Regions from separate parts of the Bradyrhizobium paxllaeri genome, predicted to be linked through region 2. Evidence: riboswitches for the same ligand, from Rfam matches in the RefSeq annotation. Region 2 holds a riboswitch; each other region holds the start of a gene.

What was found. Region 2 has a riboswitch for cobalamin ahead of LMTR21_RS37525 (TonB-dependent receptor). Riboswitches for the same ligand answer to the same signal wherever they lie in the genome.
Region 1: another riboswitch for cobalamin. It lies ahead of LMTR21_RS26325 (energy-coupling factor ABC transporter permease); the one in region 2 lies ahead of LMTR21_RS37525 (TonB-dependent receptor).
Region 3: another riboswitch for cobalamin. It lies ahead of LMTR21_RS13405 (TonB-dependent receptor); the one in region 2 lies ahead of LMTR21_RS37525 (TonB-dependent receptor).
Region 4: another riboswitch for cobalamin. It lies ahead of LMTR21_RS13325 (DUF1636 domain-containing protein); the one in region 2 lies ahead of LMTR21_RS37525 (TonB-dependent receptor).

The regions. Positions count from the first base shown of each region.
Region 1 is NZ_CP042968.1:5,522,727-5,526,960, reverse strand. Features, by position in the region: gene LMTR21_RS26350 (bifunctional cobalt-precorrin-7 (C(5))-methyltransferase/cobalt-precorrin-6B (C(15))-methyltransferase) at 1-783, shown strand, start outside; gene LMTR21_RS26345 (cobalamin biosynthesis protein) at 780-1,148, shown strand; gene cobM (precorrin-4 C(11)-methyltransferase) at 1,145-1,927, shown strand; partial or broken gene LMTR21_RS26335 (nucleotide-binding protein) at 1,927-2,061, shown strand; cobalamin riboswitch at 2,370-2,588, shown strand; gene LMTR21_RS26325 (energy-coupling factor ABC transporter permease) at 2,626-3,303, shown strand; gene cobF (precorrin-6A synthase (deacetylating)) at 3,355-4,104, shown strand; partial or broken gene cobT (nicotinate-nucleotide--dimethylbenzimidazole phosphoribosyltransferase) at 4,061-4,234, shown strand, end outside.
Region 2 is NZ_CP042968.1:7,831,905-7,836,138, forward strand. Features, by position in the region: gene LMTR21_RS37510 (ABC transporter substrate-binding protein) at 1-506, opposite strand, end outside; gene LMTR21_RS37515 (ABC transporter ATP-binding protein) at 506-1,288, opposite strand; gene LMTR21_RS37520 (FecCD family ABC transporter permease) at 1,285-2,328, opposite strand; cobalamin riboswitch at 2,462-2,660, shown strand; gene LMTR21_RS37525 (TonB-dependent receptor) at 2,773-4,234, shown strand, end outside.
Region 3 is NZ_CP042968.1:2,857,227-2,861,460, forward strand. Features, by position in the region: gene LMTR21_RS13405 (TonB-dependent receptor) at 1-2,069, opposite strand, end outside; cobalamin riboswitch at 2,177-2,371, opposite strand; gene LMTR21_RS13410 (LLM class flavin-dependent oxidoreductase) at 2,451-3,473, opposite strand; gene LMTR21_RS13415 (amidohydrolase) at 3,646-4,234, shown strand, end outside.
Region 4 is NZ_CP042968.1:2,837,013-2,841,246, forward strand. Features, by position in the region: gene bluB (5,6-dimethylbenzimidazole synthase) at 1-593, opposite strand, end outside; gene LMTR21_RS13320 (cobyrinic acid a,c-diamide synthase CobB) at 593-1,921, opposite strand; cobalamin riboswitch at 2,147-2,337, shown strand; gene LMTR21_RS13325 (DUF1636 domain-containing protein) at 2,448-2,900, shown strand; gene cobU (bifunctional adenosylcobinamide kinase/adenosylcobinamide-phosphate guanylyltransferase) at 2,897-3,415, shown strand; gene cobW (cobalamin biosynthesis protein CobW) at 3,435-4,234, shown strand, end outside.

The sequences.
Region 1 (4,234 bases), 2.3 Mb from region 2:
CATCTGACACATGGAGCACGCATCATTTGTCTCGTGCGCGACGGCAAGGCGCCCGGCGATCTGGCCAAATGGTTGACGGCGCGCGGCTGGGGCGATTCACGGCTGTGGACGCTCACCGCGCTCGGCGGTCCCCGCGAATCCGTGGCGCAATATCGGGCCGACAGCTACGCCGCAGATGGCGGCGCGGGGCCGGTGGCAATTGCGCTGGAAACCAATGGACCGCACGGCGTTCCGCGCAGCTCCGGCCTTTCGGACGCGCTCTTCGTGCATGACGGCCAGATCACCAAGCGGCCGATGCGCGCGCTCGCGCTTTCGACGCTGGCGCCGAGATCCGGCGACAGATTATGGGACATTGGCGCCGGTTCAGGTTCGATCTCGGTAGAATGGGCTCTCTGTGGGGGCACGGCGATCGCCATCGAAGCGCGGTCTAATCGCGTAGCGAATATCCGCAGCAACGCGGCAACCTTCGGTCTGACGCATCGGATCGCCATCGTTGAGGGAATAGCGCCTGATATCCTCTCACGCCTTGAGACACCGCAAGCCGTCTTCATCGGCGGAGGGCTCGACGCTAGGATGTTCGATTCGGTGTGGTCGCGCATTGAGCCGAGAGCAAGGTTGGTTGCGCATGCCGTCACGCTGGAGACCGAGGCGCTACTCTCGGACCTTCATCAACGCCACGGTGGCGAGTTGATGCGAATCGAGATTGCGCATGCGGGTCACCTCGGCCGCTACCGCTCCTGGGAAGCGGTGCGGCCGGTCGTGCAATGGAGTGCAGTCAAGTGAAGGTCGCAGGTCTGGGGTTCAAGCGGGAGGTCACACTGGCTGCGCTGCGCGAAGCTCTCGCCGCAGCGGGCGGTCCTGAAGATCTCGCGGCGGTTGCAACCGTCAGCGACAAGGCCGAAACCGCCGCGCTCAAATTGCTGGCGCGCGAACTCACCGTGCCGATCCGGCCTGTTTCGGCCGATGTCCTGGCCGGCATTGCCACGCCCACACAGTCAGAATCCATCAAGGCGAAGTTCGGTACGGGCTCCGTCGCCGAAGCCGCAGCGCTTGCGGTCGCCGGCCGTGGTGCGCGCCTCGTTTCGACGCGGGCCGTCTCGCAGGATCGGACGGCGACCGCAGCGATCGCGGAAGGAGACGCCGAATGACGGTGCACTTCATCGGCGCCGGACCGGGAGCAGCTGATCTGCTCACCTTGCGCGGTCGCGATCTGATCGCCGCCTGTGCGGTCTGCCTCTATGCCGGCTCTCTCGTACCCGAGGGCGTTCTTGCCCATTGCCCAAAGGATGCACGGATCGTGAACACCGCGCCGCTGTCGCTCGACGACATCATGTCGGAGATCGTCACCGCACATCATGAGGGCAAGGACGTCGCACGGCTACATTCCGGGGATCTCTCGATCTGGTCGGCGATGGGCGAGCAATTGCGCCGCCTGCGCGCGCTTCAAATCTCCTATTCAATCACGCCGGGCGTGCCGGCCTTTTCCGCCGCCGCGGCCGCGATCGAGGCCGAGCTCACGCTACCGGATCTTGTGCAATCGGTCGTGCTGACACGGATGCCGGGCCGGGCGAGCGCGATGTCGCAAGGCGAGAAGCTCACCACCTTCGCCGCGACCGGTGCGGTGCTCGCCATCCATCTCTCGATCCATCTGCTTTCCACGGTGATTGATGAGCTGACGCCGCACTACGGAGGAGACTGCCCGGTTGCAATAGTCTGGCGCGCAAGCTGGCCGGATCAGCGCATCGTCCGCGCCACGCTCGGTACCTTGGACTCTGCTGTAAGCACCGAGCTCGAGCGCACAGCCGTTATTCTGGTTGGCCGCACACTGGGTTCGGAAGATTTCGGAGAGAGCCGACTGTATGCCGTCGACTATGACCGCCGATATCGGCCGATCGGGCCGACGCCGCGCTTTCCGGAAGGCTCGTGATGACGGCGAGCCTTGTCATCTCCGCGCCTGCATCCGGGGTCGGCAAGACGATGCTGATGCTGGCGTTGGCGGGCGCCTATCGCGATCGCGGGCTGAAGGTCCAGTGCTTCAAGAGCGGGCCCGATTATATCGATGCGCGGCACTTGCCGATCCGGAATCAACGACCGGGTTTTATATGAGGAAGCGACACATTCCCGGCGCTCGCGGCAAAACTGATCGAGCACGGTATGGCTGCCGACACGCCGGCGCTATTTGCAAGTCTCTTGGCCACGCGGAGGAGCGGATTGTCCGCACCACGATTGCGAAGCTCGTAGAGCAGCTAACGCAAACCGGCGCCGCAACGACGGCGCCGATCATTCTTTTCGGCACGCTGGCGGGAGAGACTCGATGATGACGCTGTCGCCCGATCTCGCGAGCCCCTTGACGTCTCCTCGTCGGAAGGAGCACACAGAGCAGGCATGGTGCTCGAAGCGGCGCAAAGCGCCAGAGCATAATTCGGAACGGGGAAGGGCGGACCTGAATGCGGCGCCCAAAGCCCGGCCGCCCCCGCGACTGTAAGCGGTGAGGGGCTCCGATCCGCCACTGGGCCATCAGGCCTGGGAAGGCCGGGGACCCGTTTCGAACCGCGAGCCAGGAGACCGGCCCTGCAGTTTTTAACGCTAACGCCGTCGGGTGTGACGGCAGAAGGGACTTAAGTCATGCATATCGAACCAGGTATCGTTACGGGCGCCAAGCTCGTGCTGAGTTATGCGACCGGTGCCGTTGCCGCCGGCTGCGCCTTCAAGCTCGTGGTCGAAACCGTGCGCGCGCAGGGGATTGTTTCGCTGGCGGTGCGCACCGTCGCAACAACGGTCCTGGTCTTCTCGTTCTTCGAACTCCTGCCGCATTTCCGGGTCGGGGTCTCGGAGGTGCATTTCATTCTCGGCTCGACGCTGTTTCTCCTGTTCGGCGCAGCGCCAGCCGCGTTCGGGTTGGCGCTTGGTCTTCTGCTGCAGGGGCTGTTCTTCGTGCCGACCGACCTGCCGCAGTATGGTATGAACGTGACGACGCTGCTGGTGCCCTTGTTTGCGATCCAGGCGCTGGCTGGGCGGATCATTCCTCGCAACACCGCCTATGTTGACCTGCAGTATCGGCAGGCACTTGCGCTTTCGACCGCCTATCAATCCGGCATCGTGGGGTGGGTCGCCTTCTGGGCGCTGTATGGTGCGGGCTTTGCGGCCGACAACCTCGCCTCCATCGCGTCTTTCGCCGCTTCTTACGCGCTCGTCGTGGTCATTGAACCGCTGGCCGATCTGACCGTGTTGGCACTGGCGAAATCGCTGCGAGGTGTGACTGCCGATGGTCTTGTTACCTATCGGCTTCACAACGGCGCCTGAAGATGACGTACGGGCGGTCGCAAGCCGCGGCCGCCCCCGTTTCATAACGTGATGCTGACACTCTCCCTGATAGGCATTGGCTGCGGCGATCCCGAGCAGCTCACGCTTGGGGCGATCCGCGCGATCAATGCGGCTGACTTGGTGCTGATTCCGCGCAAGGGCCCGGTGAAGTCCGATCTCGCCGACCTGCGCCGGCTGATTTGCGCGCAAGCCCTGACGAACAGCCGCACGCGCGTTGCTGAGTTCGACGTGCCCGTTCGCGACACTGCGCAGGAGAGCTACCGCAAGGGAGTGGAGGAATGGCACGACGCCGTCGCCGTGACCTGGTCCCGCGCAATTGCGGCGCATCTCGGTGATGACGGGCGCGTTGCCCTGCTGATCTGGGGCGATCCTTCGCTATACGACTCGAGCCTGCGGATCGCACAAAGGCTTGATCCGTTGCCGATAATCGAGGTCGTCCCGGGCATCACGTCGATCCAGGCGCTTTGCGCCGCACATTCACTGCCGCTGAACGACATTGGGGAGCCTTTTCTCGTCACCACCGGACGGCGGCTGCGCGAATGCGGTTGGCCATCCGGCGCCGACACGGTGGTCGTCATGCTCGATGGCGGCGCCGCGTTCCAGTGGCTCGATCCGAACGGACTACATATCTGGTGGGGCGCCTATCTCGGGATGCCCCGGCAAATCACCATGTCAGGTGCGCTCGCAGAAGTGGGGCCAATCATCGTCGCCGCCCGACAGGAAGCACGCGCCAAGCATGGCTGGATCATGGATAGCTACATCCTCAAGCGCGTGTCGTAGCACTCGTGCGAAGGCTGCTGGCATTTTGAACAATCACCAAGGGCAGGACGACATGCTACCCGAGTGCGTCTATCACGAGTGCCCGGGCGTTTCGACTGCCCATCGTGATGGCGCCCTTGCCCGTCAGGCC
Region 2 (4,234 bases):
CAGCCGCGCCGCGACAGCGGCAGCACGCGATAATGCCGTTCCGAAACCGCCTGGCGGGTGCGCGCCAGCGCCGCATCGAGCCGCGCGATTTCCGCCGCCGCGCGATCCGGATGACCGGTGATGTCGCCGGCTTCCCGGATCTGCTGCCGCGCCTCATCGAGCGTTCGTGGCACCGCGAGTTCGGCGAGACGAAGCCCTTTCGCCTTCAACAACTCGCGCGTCGCGCGCTTGTCGAACGCGCTGGCGACGACAATGTCGGGCTTTATCAGCAGCACATCCTCGGCTCCGCCTGACAGCACCGGATAGCGGCTGAGGTCACCCGCCTGCGATTGCCAGCCGTCGCGCGAGAACCGGCTCAATCCGAGAATCTGCTCGGGGTCGGCGAGCGTCAGCACCAATTGATCGGTGCAGACGTTCATCGATACCAGGCGCGGCAGATTGGCGGCCGACGCGGGACTGCCCGACATCGTCAGCACCGCGGCCACAATTGCGAACCGCCATTGCATCAAACATCCGCCCACGGCACGATCACCGCCTCGCGCTGATATTCCGCGCGATAGGCCGAGATCCGGAACACATCGGCCATCACCTGTTCGGACAGCGCCGCTGCCGGCGCGCCCTGCGACACCAGCCGGCCCTCGCGCAGCACCAGCACATGGTCGGCAAACCGCGCGGCCAACCCCAGATCGTGCGTTACCACGATCACCAGCACGCCGTTGTCGGCGGTCGCGCGCAAATTCTGCATCACGTCGATCTGGTGCCGCGGATCGAGCGAGGCCGTCGGCTCATCGGCGAGGATGACCGGCGCCTCCACCGCCAGCGCGCGGGCCAGCGCGACGCGGCTGCGCTCGCCACCGGAGAGTTCGGTGACGCGGCGATCGCTGAACTCGATCACGTCGACCGCCTGCATCGCACGCAGCACGGCTTCCGCGTCCTTCGGCGACAGTCGCGCCGGATCGGTCGCGCCATGCGGATAGCGACCGAGCGCGACGATATCGCGCGCCGGCAGCGGCCAATGGACGACATGCCCCTGCGGCAGATAGCCGAAGCGTTTTGCGCGCTCGCGCAGCGGCAGCGAGACCAGCGTTTGGCCGCCGATCTCGATCTCGCCTTCGGAAGGAATCAGCCCGGCCAATGACCGCAACAGCGTGGTCTTGCCGGCGCCGTTTGGTCCGACCAGCGCCACCAGATGGCCCGCTTCAAGCGCGAGCGAGACGTCCTTCAGCACGACGCGACCGGCGAGCCGCACGCTAAGTCCCCTTGCGGTCAGCAGTGCTGCCTCGCTCATGCGACGCCTCCGCCGAGCGCGCGGCGTTCGCGCATGATCAGATAGAGGAAGAACGGCACGCCGATGATCGAGGTCAGCACGCCGACCTTGATGTCCGAGGTCGAGGGGATGATGCGCACGGCGATATCGGCTGCCAGCAGCAGCGCCGAGCCCGCGAGCGCGCTCGGCACCAACAGCCGCCCCGGATCGTGGCCGATCACGGGCCGCATCAAATGCGGCGCGACCAGACCGATGAAGCCGATGGTGCCGGTAACCGCGACCGCGCCCCCAACGCCGAGCGCGACGCCCGAAATCACGAACAGCCGGAGGCGGCCGACATCGACGCCGAGGCTTTGCGCGGTTTCTTCGCCCAGGCTCAGCGCGCGAAAGGCATGGCGCTGGCTGAACAGCATGATCGCGCCGGCAATGATGAAGGGAAACGCCAGCACCACATGCTGAAAGCTGCGGTCTTCCAGCGAACCCAAGAGCCAGAACGCGATCTCCAGCACCACGAAGGGATTGCTGGAGAGGTTCATCACCAGTGCGGTGGCAGCGCCCGCAAAACTTGAAATCGCCAGGCCGGAGAGAATGAGGATCAGCAGCCCGGCATTGCGGCCGGCGATCGACAGCAGCACGAAGACAGACGAGAACGCCGCGACAATTGCTGCGACCGGCAGCGCGTAGGAGCGCACATCGGCGAGCCCCAGCGCAATCACCAGCACGGCGCCGAAGGCGGCCGATTGCGGCGCGCCGAACAGCGAGGGCGAGGCCAGCGGATTGCGGAGCAAGCCCTGCAACGATGCGCCCGACAGGCCGAGAATGGCGCCGATCGCGAGCGCCAGCAGCGTGCGCGGCAGGCGGATCTCCCGCACGATCACCTGCGACACGTCGCTGCCGGCGCCCAACAGCGCCTGCGCCACTGAAAGCGGCGACAGCCGCACCGGCCCGATGCCGAGCGAAATCAGCATCAGGAACACAACGAGGACGGAAAGCGCGGCCACCGCGCCGATCCGCCGGCGCGCGGCAATCTCGTTGGTCAGGGTTACGGCCTCAACACTCATCGATGGTCCTAAAGCAGGTTTGCGCGCTCTGGTACAGAGACGGGCACGCGTGCTCATGCGGCAAAAATAGCGCACTCGTCCAGTAGGGATTGCTGGGCGCGCCGGAGCGGATTGACTCGAACTTTGACGAACTTCTACCATAGTTCCCGACGGTTCCCGTTTGGGGATCAAAAGGGAATGCGGTGCGGGGAGATCCCCCAATTCCGCGGCTGCCCCCGCAACTGTAAGCGGCGAATCCTTCGTCACACGCCACTGGGCATCTCGGTCCTGGGAAGGCGACGATGGGGTAACGACCCGCGAGCCAGGAGACCTGCCGTCAGCCGTGGTCACACGCGAAGATGTCGGTCGGGGAGTACAGGCATTAGCTTCACCTAAGCTCGGTTAGCATACGGTGAGACTTGGTTCGCTGTGACGTGCCACTGACGTCATACCGGGGTCTGAACCATGTCTTCCATCAGCAGAGCCGCCAAGCGCCGCCGCGTCTGGCTTACCTCCAGTTTTCTCCTACCGATCGTATCGCTCGGCATTTCCGGAGCAGAGGCGCAGACGCCGCCTGAGCAATTGCCGCCAATCGAGGTCACCTCGCCCACCGACCCGAACCGGACCCGCGCCAAACCGACCACCGATGAAGGATCGACCTCGCGCCGCGTCGTCCCGGCGGCAGCGCCCTCGACCGGTAGGCGGCCAGCAGCCGGGACGGGCTCGGACGCCTCATCGCAAAGCGCTTCGCAAGGCGCTGATGGCAGCGGCGGCCGGCAGTTCTCCGGCATCGTCGGTACTGCGTCGACCGTAATTACCGCCGATGAGATCGCTCATTCGCCCGCACAAACGTTGCAGGAAATCATCGCGCAAACGCCCGGTGTGCAGCTGACCAGCCTGTTTGGCGGCGTCAACGGCGCCAAGACCAGCGTCGACCTCCGCGGATTCGGCGCGTTCGCAACGTCAAATACCCTGGTGCTCATCAACGGCCGAAGGCTCAACGACATCGACATGGCCGGCGTCGATTTTTCGACCATTCCGCGCGATTCGATCGAGCGTATTGAAATCACGCGCGGCAACAGCGGCGCGGTGCTTTACGGAGACAATGCAGTCGGCGGCGTCATCAATATCGTCCTGAAGAACGGCGTTGGCGGCCCGCCAGTTGCCATGCGCGCGGAGGCCGGCGTCGGTTCCTTCAACCAGCGTCTGGCCAATCTCTCCGTGGCGACGAATACGGGGCCGTGGTCGACGTCATTTTATGGCAACGCCATCAAGTCCGACGGCTATCGCGAAAACAACGCGCTCGACCAGAAGAACGGGGTCGGCAATCTCAATTACACCACGCCCGACCTCAAGGCCTTCCTGACGGTGACCGGCGACGACCAGAAGCTCGGATTCCCCGGCGGTCGCATCGTAGATCCCTCGATCGGCGTCAATGAGCTGGTGACAAACCGCCGGGGCGCCGCCACGCCGTTCGATTACGGCAACCAGCAGGGCGCCAGCGCCACCACCGGCTTTACCAAGACAATCATGAACGGCATCGACCTGATCGTCGACGGCGGCGTTCGGAAGAAGGACACGCAAAGCGGTTTCTTCGGCGCTGTGCCGTTTGCCTCGCCGCTTCCGAGTTTCTCCTCCACTTATAACGACGCATCATTGCTGACCTGGTCGATCACGCCGCGATTGAGCGTCAAGCACTCGATCTTCGGAGTTCCCTCGCAGATCCTGACCGGCATCGATTATTACGACGCGACATTCAATCAGGATCGCGGAGCGTTCAAAGGCCTTGCGCCGACCCATATCTACGACCTGTCGCAACAGACGCTGGCCGGCTACTGGCAGCACACTCTTGGCCTGTTGCCGACGACCGATTTCTCCTATGGCGCCAGGATTCAAAACACCAGCCTGAGTGCCCGGGATCGGTTCG
Region 3 (4,234 bases), 3.4 Mb from region 2:
GTCTTGCCGACGATCTGCACGCCGGCATAGGCCGACCAGTTCGGTGCAAAGGCCCAGGTCGCCCAGATATTGGAAACGTTCTGCGGCACATTGACCGGCACGTTGCCGGCATAGTTCACGGCTAGGCCGCCGACCGACTGCACGAAGTCGTCATACCTCGCGCGCAGGAAGGCCGTGTTGGCATCGATTCGCCAGCCATGGTCGAGCGCGAAGCCGACCGATGCTTCGACACCGCGCGACGATTGCTGGCCGACCTGGACGGTCACCGTTGGGTTGTTGGGATCGCGCGCGAGCAAATTGTTCTTCACGATCTCATAGCCGGCCAGAGTCCATTCGCCCCGGCCGCCCCAGAACGATTGCTTGACGCCGACCTCGATCTGCTTGCCGGTGGCCAGGTTGAAATTCCTGTTTGCGGCGGACAGCGAGATGATCCCTCCGACCGGATCGACCGCGGTGGAATATTGGCCATAAAAAGCGAGATCCTTGACGGGCGTATAGACCGCACCCGCGCGCCAGGTCGTCGAGGAGAACGACTTTTCGAAGCTGTTGGCAGGTACGACATAGTCGATGCGCGTGACTGTCGGCTCATCCTGGCGGATGCCGGCAATCAGGGATAGTTGTTCGGTGACCGACAGCCTGTTCTCGGCAAACAGCGCATACTGGTTGGTCACGCTGCCAAAGCCGGGAACCGTGGGGTTCGGGCTGTTGAATACGCCTGGAACGAAGTTGTGCGGGTTGACGGATGACGCGCCGCCATAAGGCGAATTGTTGGTATGGGTAAAATTGATGCTGTTGACGTCAAAGCCTGCAAGGAACTCATTGACCATGCCAAGGACATGTCCGCGGAATTTCGCATCCATGCGATTGCCGACCTGCTGCTGATCGTGAAAAATCTCGATGTAACTGCTTCGATTGATCAGGCCGGTGGCGGGATTGTAGGCGTAACTTTCGACGTCCTTCCAGTGTCGCTTGGAGTTCAGATAGTAGAGTGTGTTCTGGATCGAGATGCCATCAGCGACCTGCCATTCGGTCTTCACCTGGTTCCAGCTATCCTGGTAGCGGATGTGGCTGTCGCTGACGTTGTAATTCTTGAAACGTAGCTGCTCATCGAGCTTGCCGTTGATCAGGGGCGTGCTGAAGTAACGCGACGGATTGCGATCACCATAGTCGGTAGACAGCGTCCAGGTGACGTCTTCGTTCTGCTTGATCTGGACCACGGCGTGAAGTGCGACATTCGAGGTGTTGTCACGATCGACCCAGCCGTCCGACATGTTGCCGGAGGCGGTGATCCGATAGGCGACGTCCTTGCTGACCGGACCGCCGCTATCCACGGCAATTCGCCGCGTCAGGTTGCTGTCCAGCGAGACCTCGGCCTGGTTGCGAGGGACCCACAATGGCAGTTTCGAAACCACATTGATGGCGCCGCCGACCGCGCCTGCGCCATACATCACCGACGCAGGGCCGCGCAGCACCTCGATGCGTTCGGTCGACCAGGTGTCGAACGGAAACGTCACCGTGCCGGCGCCGATATAAAGCTGGGTGCCGTCATACAGCGTCATCACAGACCCGAGGCCGGTGAAGCCGCGGGTATTGAACGAGACGCCGCCATTGCCGGGCGCCGGGCTCGCGGTGAAACCGGTGGCGTTTTGCGTCACCGCGTCGAGGATATTCTGCTGGCCGCGCTCGGCGATGGTTTCGGACGAGATCACCTCCACGCTGGCTGGTGTCTGCAGCCGCGTCAGGCCGAGCCGGCTGCCAGCCGTGCTGGTGCCGGTGAGGTTGAGCGTCGGTGCGGCGAAGGCCGGACCTGTCGGTGTGGCGACCGGTGTACCGGTGTTGGCGGCCACGCTGCGTTGCTGGCGAAGACGCGCGGCGTGGTTGGCATTGCCGCGTCGGACGCTGCGGGCATTCGGCGGCGTTGCCGAGGGCTGCACGACCACGGGGTCGAGCGTTTGGGTCGGCCTTCCGGATTGGGCCCAGCCATCGGCGGGAAAAAGCAGGCAGGAGAATGTAATCGAACCGAGAAGCGCGCGGCGGTGCCGCGGCGCGAAGATAGCATGGGAATTCATCAGTATGGCTCGCGATAACGTGGCACGTCACCGCGAACCAGTTTGGCCGCTGCCTCGAGGAGACGACGGCTCAACACCCACCAGAACACCCCGCCCAATGTGCTCGCGTGTGACCACGACTAACGGCAGGTCTCCTGGCTCGCGGGTCGTTACCCATCGCCGCCTTCCCAGGCCTGCAGGCCCAGTGGCATTTGGCGAAGGCTCACCGCTTACAGTTGCGGGGGCAGCCACGGCGTTGGGGAGACCCCGCACCGTATTCCCTTTTGATCTCCCGAAGGAGAACCGTCGCAATCACCATAATTTCATCTGGAAAGGGCTGTCAATCGCGCGCCTCCCCACGGCTGCAAAATCCGCGTGGCGCTTACTCTATAAGAGAGCGGCTCAACGCCATCCCAAGGCGGGTGCGACGTGAGTGAGAATTGCCTCGATGACATGGGCGTTGTACGCGACCCCGAGTTGATTGGGAACGGTCAGGAGGAGGGTATCGGCTTCGGCAATCGCCTCGTCCGTTTTTAGTTGCTCGATCAGCGCATCCGGCTCGGCAGCGTAACTGCGCCCGAAAATGGCCCGCGTCCTTTCGTCGATGAAACCGACTTGGTCTTCACCTTCGCCGCCGCGACCGAAATACGCGCGATCGCGGTCGTTCACGAGCGCGATGATGCTGCGGCTGACCGAGATCCGCGGCTCCCGTGCATGGCCGGCCTCTTTCCAGGCCGCACGGTAGGCCCGAATCTGAGCGGCCTGCTGGATGTGGAAGGCTTCTCCGGTCTCGTCGCTCTTGAGTGTCGAACTCTGCAAATTCATGCCGAGCTTTGCCGCCCAAATTGCCGTGGCATTCGAGCCGGCGCCCCACCAGATCCGCTCGCGAAGGCCTTCGGAATGCGGCTCGAGGCGCAGCAGCCCGGGCGGGTTGGGAAACATGGGCCGGGGATTGGGTTGCGCGAAACCCCGGCCGCGCAAGAGGTCGAGGAAGACTTCTGCGTGGCGCCGCCCCATGTCGGCATCGCTTTCGCCATCGGTCGGCTGAAAGCCGAAATACCGCCAGCCATCGATCACCTGCTCGGGCGATCCTCTGCTGATGCCGAGCTGCAGACGTTGGCCCGAGATGAGATCGGCCGCGCCGGCATCTTCCGCCATGTAGAGCGGGTTCTCATAGCGCATGTCGATCACGGCGGTGCCAATCTCGATTCGGCTGGTCTTCGCGCCGACCGCAGCCAATAGGGGGAAGGGGGAGGCGAGCTGGCGGGCAAAGTGATGGACGCGAAAATAGGCGCCGTCCGCGCCCAACTGCTCGGCCGCAACGGCCAGGTCGATCGACTGCAGGAGCGTGTCCGCGGCCGTGCGCGTCTGCGATTGCGGAGAACCGGTCCAATGACCAAAGGAGAGAAATCCGATCTTTTTCATACGGGCAGTCCGTCTTCACGAATGGCTTCAACCGCCTTGCAGGAGGCGATCCTTGATCCCCGACGCTGCGCCAGCTCAAGGAAACATCTGAATGTATGTTGCCTCCCCGATCATGTAATCATCGATGCGCAAGTCTGGTCTGTTTCGCCAAACACAATATCAAGAGCTGTCCATGTTCCTGACTGAACACGATCTGACCGAACTGATGGCATGGCGCCGGGAACTTCACCGTAAGCCTGAATTATCGGGACAGGAAGAAAAGACCGCGGCGACCGTGCAAGCGCTGCTCCATGCAGCCGGCGCCGACAAGGTAGTTGCAGGGCTCGGCGGCCATGGCGTGCTCGGAATCTATGAAGGGGACGTGCCCGGCCCGACCATCATGCTTCGAGCCGAGCTCGATGGATTGCCGATTCAGGAGACCTCGGAGCTGGCGTATCGGTCATTGGTGCCGGGCAAGGCGCATCTCTGCGGCCATGACGGACACATGACCATTCTGGCGGCGGTCGCGCGGTGCCTGGGCCGGCAACGGCCGAAGCGGGGGCGGGCCATGCTGCTGTTCCAGCCGGCTGAAGAGGACGGCTCTGGCGCCGCGGCGGTCCTTGCCGATGCGAAGTTCGATGAAGTGCGGCCCGATTTTGTTTTCTCGCTGCATAATCTTCCGGGTCTGCCGGTTGGGCAGGTTTCGATTGCCGAAGGTCTGGTCAATTGCGCCTCGCGCGGAATGCAGATCGTTCTGACCGGGCGAACCGCACACGCCTCCA
Region 4 (4,234 bases), 3.4 Mb from region 2:
AATTTCCAGTCCTCGGGAACTTGCAAGGCTTTTGCAACATGCGCCGGGTCAAGGATTGAAACCCAGCCGACTCCAAGCCCAACAGACCGGGCCGCAAGCCAGAACGTCGCGAGCATTGCAGCGACCGAATATTCGAGCGTCAGCGGCATGGTGCGGCGCCCGAGATTAGCCCCTTGATCCGTGCTCTGATCGCAAAACACGGCAAACTGCACGGGCGCGACCTGCAGCCCTTCCAGTTTAAGCCGTGCGTAAGCGATTGCATGGTCCGCTTCATAAGAGGCAAGCGCCTCCGCGTTGCAACGCGCGAAGTCCTCCCGGATTTTGTCTCTTGCGTCTTTGCTTTCGACGTTCACCCATCTCCAGGGTTGGCTGTTGCCGACAGAGGGAGCAAGTTGCATGAGGTCCAGCAAGGCATCGATCGTCTCTGCCTTGACCGTGTCAGCGCGGAAGCGTCTCACGTCACGGCGCCACGCGACAAGCTGCGCAAATTGCGCCTGAAATAGTTCATCGAAAACCGGCGGAATCGACGTCGAAAGGTTTGCACCGGCGAGTGGCTCGCGGCTTGCTGTGCTTTGCTGGTCAGGGTGGGGCATCAGGATTCCGCGATGATGTGAAAGAAGCTGCCGGTCACCTGGCCACGGCGGCTTCCCGTGGGCGCGAAATCGCTGCCGTAAGCGTCGGCGACAAAGGCGAACGGCTCGTCCGCGCCATGAGCAGTGACCTCAGCATAATGGAATTCATGTCCCTTCAGCTTCGTTCCCGCGGGCCCGAGACACCCGGAGGCTGCAAGGCGCGCTTCCCTGTAGCCGAGATGCATTTTCGGTTTGGACAAGCTCGTTTGAACGCCGAGAAGTCCCGCCATTGGATAGGTTGTTCCCGCCGCGTCGGTCAGGGTTTCGCCCAGGATCATGTAGCCGCCGCATTCGCCGTGAACGGGCTTGGTGGCCGCGAAGTGTCGCAGCCCCTCAAGAAAACGGCTCGCCGATGCAATTTGCGCGGCGTGAAGCTCCGGATATCCCCCCGGCAGCCAGCAAATATCGCAGTCAGCTGGCGGAAGCTCATCAGCGAGCGGCGAGAATGTTTGTATTTCCGCGCCGCTGTTACGCCATCCATCCAGGATGTGACGATATGTAAAAGAAAACGCCTCGTCGTGAGCGATCGCGATGCGCTGTCCCGGCGGCTGCAGCGCTGCCGCGTATGTGCCGGTCTGCGAGGGAAGAAATTCTTCCGCGCATCCGAAGAGCTCGTCCATCTGCACGTGTTGGGCCACGAACTCCGCCATCGCGTCCAGTTTGCTTTCCAGCTCCGGAGTTTCGCCGGCCTGTACCAATCCCAAATGGCGCTCCGGCAACGCCATGCCGTCGGATTTTGGCAGGCTGCCCAGGATGGGAATCGCAAGTCTGGAAATTCCATCACTTACCAGGCGAAGATGCCTTTCACTGGCAACGCGGTTCAGAACGATGCCCGCGATCTTCACCCGTTCATCAAAGGTCATAAACCCCTTTGCGATTGCGCCCGCAGATTGCGATTGCGCGCTGACATCGAGCACGAGCACCACGGGAAGGTCGAGCGCAGCAGCCACATCCGCGGATGAGCCGCTTCGACCGGGTTGAACGGGAACGCCATCGAACAAGCCCATGGACGCTTCACAGATCAGCAGATCGCTGTCCTTCGCAGCTTCGGTTGCAAGCTGTGCGATAAGGCCAGGTTTCATCGCCCAGCTATCGAGACTGACGCCAGGCTGGCCGCAAGCTGCACCATGAAAGGCCGCGTCGATATAGTCCGGTCCGCATTTTGCGCCGGCCACGCGAACTCCACGTCTTCGGAAAGCCCGGAGAAGTCCGATCGTCAAAGTAGTCTTGCCGCTGCCGGATCGAGGAGCAGCTATCATGAGACCGCGCGGAGGAGGGGCAGCTATCATTCTACGCGCCGATCACCGAGCGCCGCTTGCGACGGACGAATATGCCTGCGATCGCGGCGGCTTCGCCCTGCGGTCGATCCGTGCGCAAGGCACATCCGCAAGTATTTGATTATACTTTGGAAAGTTTCGGCGGCGGCGTTGGACATCAGGTTCTTTCTTGTCAATGCGGTACCTGACGCAACTCTGCGGACGGGTCAACCGCCGTTGACCGGAGCATCTTCGGCGGTTAGCGTCATCGGCGATGGTCCTTCCGCCAGGAAGGTGAAAAGGGAAGCCGGTGCGAGAAACCTCAACGCCGGCGCTGCCCCCGCAACTGTAAGCGACGAGCCCGCGCCGGTGCCACTGGGAAATCCCGGGAAGGCGGCTACGGGCAGTGACTCGCGAGCCAGGAGACCTGCCATCACGAACTGTGCTTTGGAGGCGTCTGGGCGGGGTGCACCGGACGGGAGCGAGCCCGATGGCGCCGTTTGCCGTCGCGCGCGACCCAACAAAGCTCGCGGCCGCAAGGCCATGATACGAGCAGATGATGGATCGCGACAGCGCTACTCAACCCGCTGGTCAAGCCTTGATCGAACAGCCGCAGGCCAACCTGCCTGACGGGCCCGTCGTCGTGAGTGTTTGCATCACCTGCAAGACTGCGGATGGCGGTGCTGTGGTCGGCCCGGAGATGTACGCCGCGGTGCAAGCCGCGATCGGGAAGGACGACGCCAACGTTGCCGTCCGCGCGGTGCAATGCCTCAGCGTTTGCAAGCGCCCGGCGACGGTAGCGGTCACGAGTCCCGACGGATACACATTCCTGTTTGGCGATCTGCAGACCGAAAGCGGCACGGCGGCGCTGGTATCTTTCGTGCAATCCTACCAAAAAGCCGATTTCGGTCTGGTCCCCTGGCGGGAACGCGCCGAGGTGCTGCGAAAGGGCATGGTGGCACGGGTGCCTCCCATCCGTTGGTCACCGGACGACGGACGCGCACCGAAATGACGGGTCTGGCTACTACCTTGGTGCTGGGTGGCGCCCGCTCCGGCAAATCCGCGTTTGCCGAATCGCTCGTAAGCGCCAGCACGCTGGCGAAGGTCTATGTCGCGACGGCTACCGCCGGCGACGAGGAGATGAAGAGCCGGATTGCGTTGCATCGCGCCCGCCGCGGCGAGGGCTGGATCACCATTGAAGAGCCGCTGGCGCTGGTCGACGCGTTGATGCGCGAGGCGACGCGCAATCGCGTCGTGCTGGTAGACTGTCTCACTCTGTGGCTGTCAAACCTGATGTTCGCCGGGCGCGATCTAGAGGTCGAAGCCCGCCGTTTGACGCAATTTCTCGACGTCGCAAAGCATCCCGTCATTTTTGTCTCGAACGAAGTCGGTCTTGGGCTGGTGCCGGAAACGCCGCTCGGCCGGGCGTTTCGCGATGCGCAGGGGCGACTGAACCAGGCCGTCGCCGCAGCCGTTCCGCAAGTTGTGTTCATGGCAGCCGGACTTCCGCTCTGGCTCAAGCGCTAATCTCAAGGAGAGTGAAAATATGTTGCGTGTTCCGGTTACCGTGCTGACTGGGTTTCTTGGCGCTGGTAAGACCACCTTGCTGCGCTCGCTGCTGACCCAGGCGGATGGACGCCGCATCGCCGTCGTCGTCAATGAATTCGGTGACGCTGGTTTCGACGGCGGCCTCGTGGAAGAATGCGCAGCGAACGCCTGCGCGCCGGGTGACGTCATCGAACTTACCAATGGCTGCATCTGCTGCACGGTGGCGGATGACTTCATTCCGACAATGGAACTGCTGTTGGGGCGCGACAAGCCGCTCGATGCCATTGTCATCGAGACTTCAGGCCTGGCGTTGCCGCAACCCCTGCTGAAGGCATTCGCATGGCCGGCGGTGAAAACGCGCGCCACGGTTGACGGTGTCGTTACCGTCGTCGATGCGCTGGCGCTTTCGGAAGGTTGGGTTACGCTCGATGAGGACGCGGTCGCAGACCAGCGTGCCGCGGACGACTCGATCGATCATGACGACCCGATCGAGGAGGTGTTTGAAGATCAACTGGCCTGTGCCGACCTTGTCGTGCTCTCGAAGAGCGACCTGGTGTCATCCGTGGCGCTTGCCGATATTGAAACACGGTTGAAGGCTGCGCTCCGCCCGGGAGTCAATATCGTGCGTTCGACGGGCACATTGGCGCCCGCGGTGTTGATCGGAATGAACGCCGGCGCCGAGGAAGACATGGCGGCCCGCGCCGGTCATCACGGCGAGGAAGAAGAACACGATCACGACGATTTCGACAGCATCGTCGTCAAGCCGTCGATCGCGCTCAGCGTCGACGAGATGCGGGC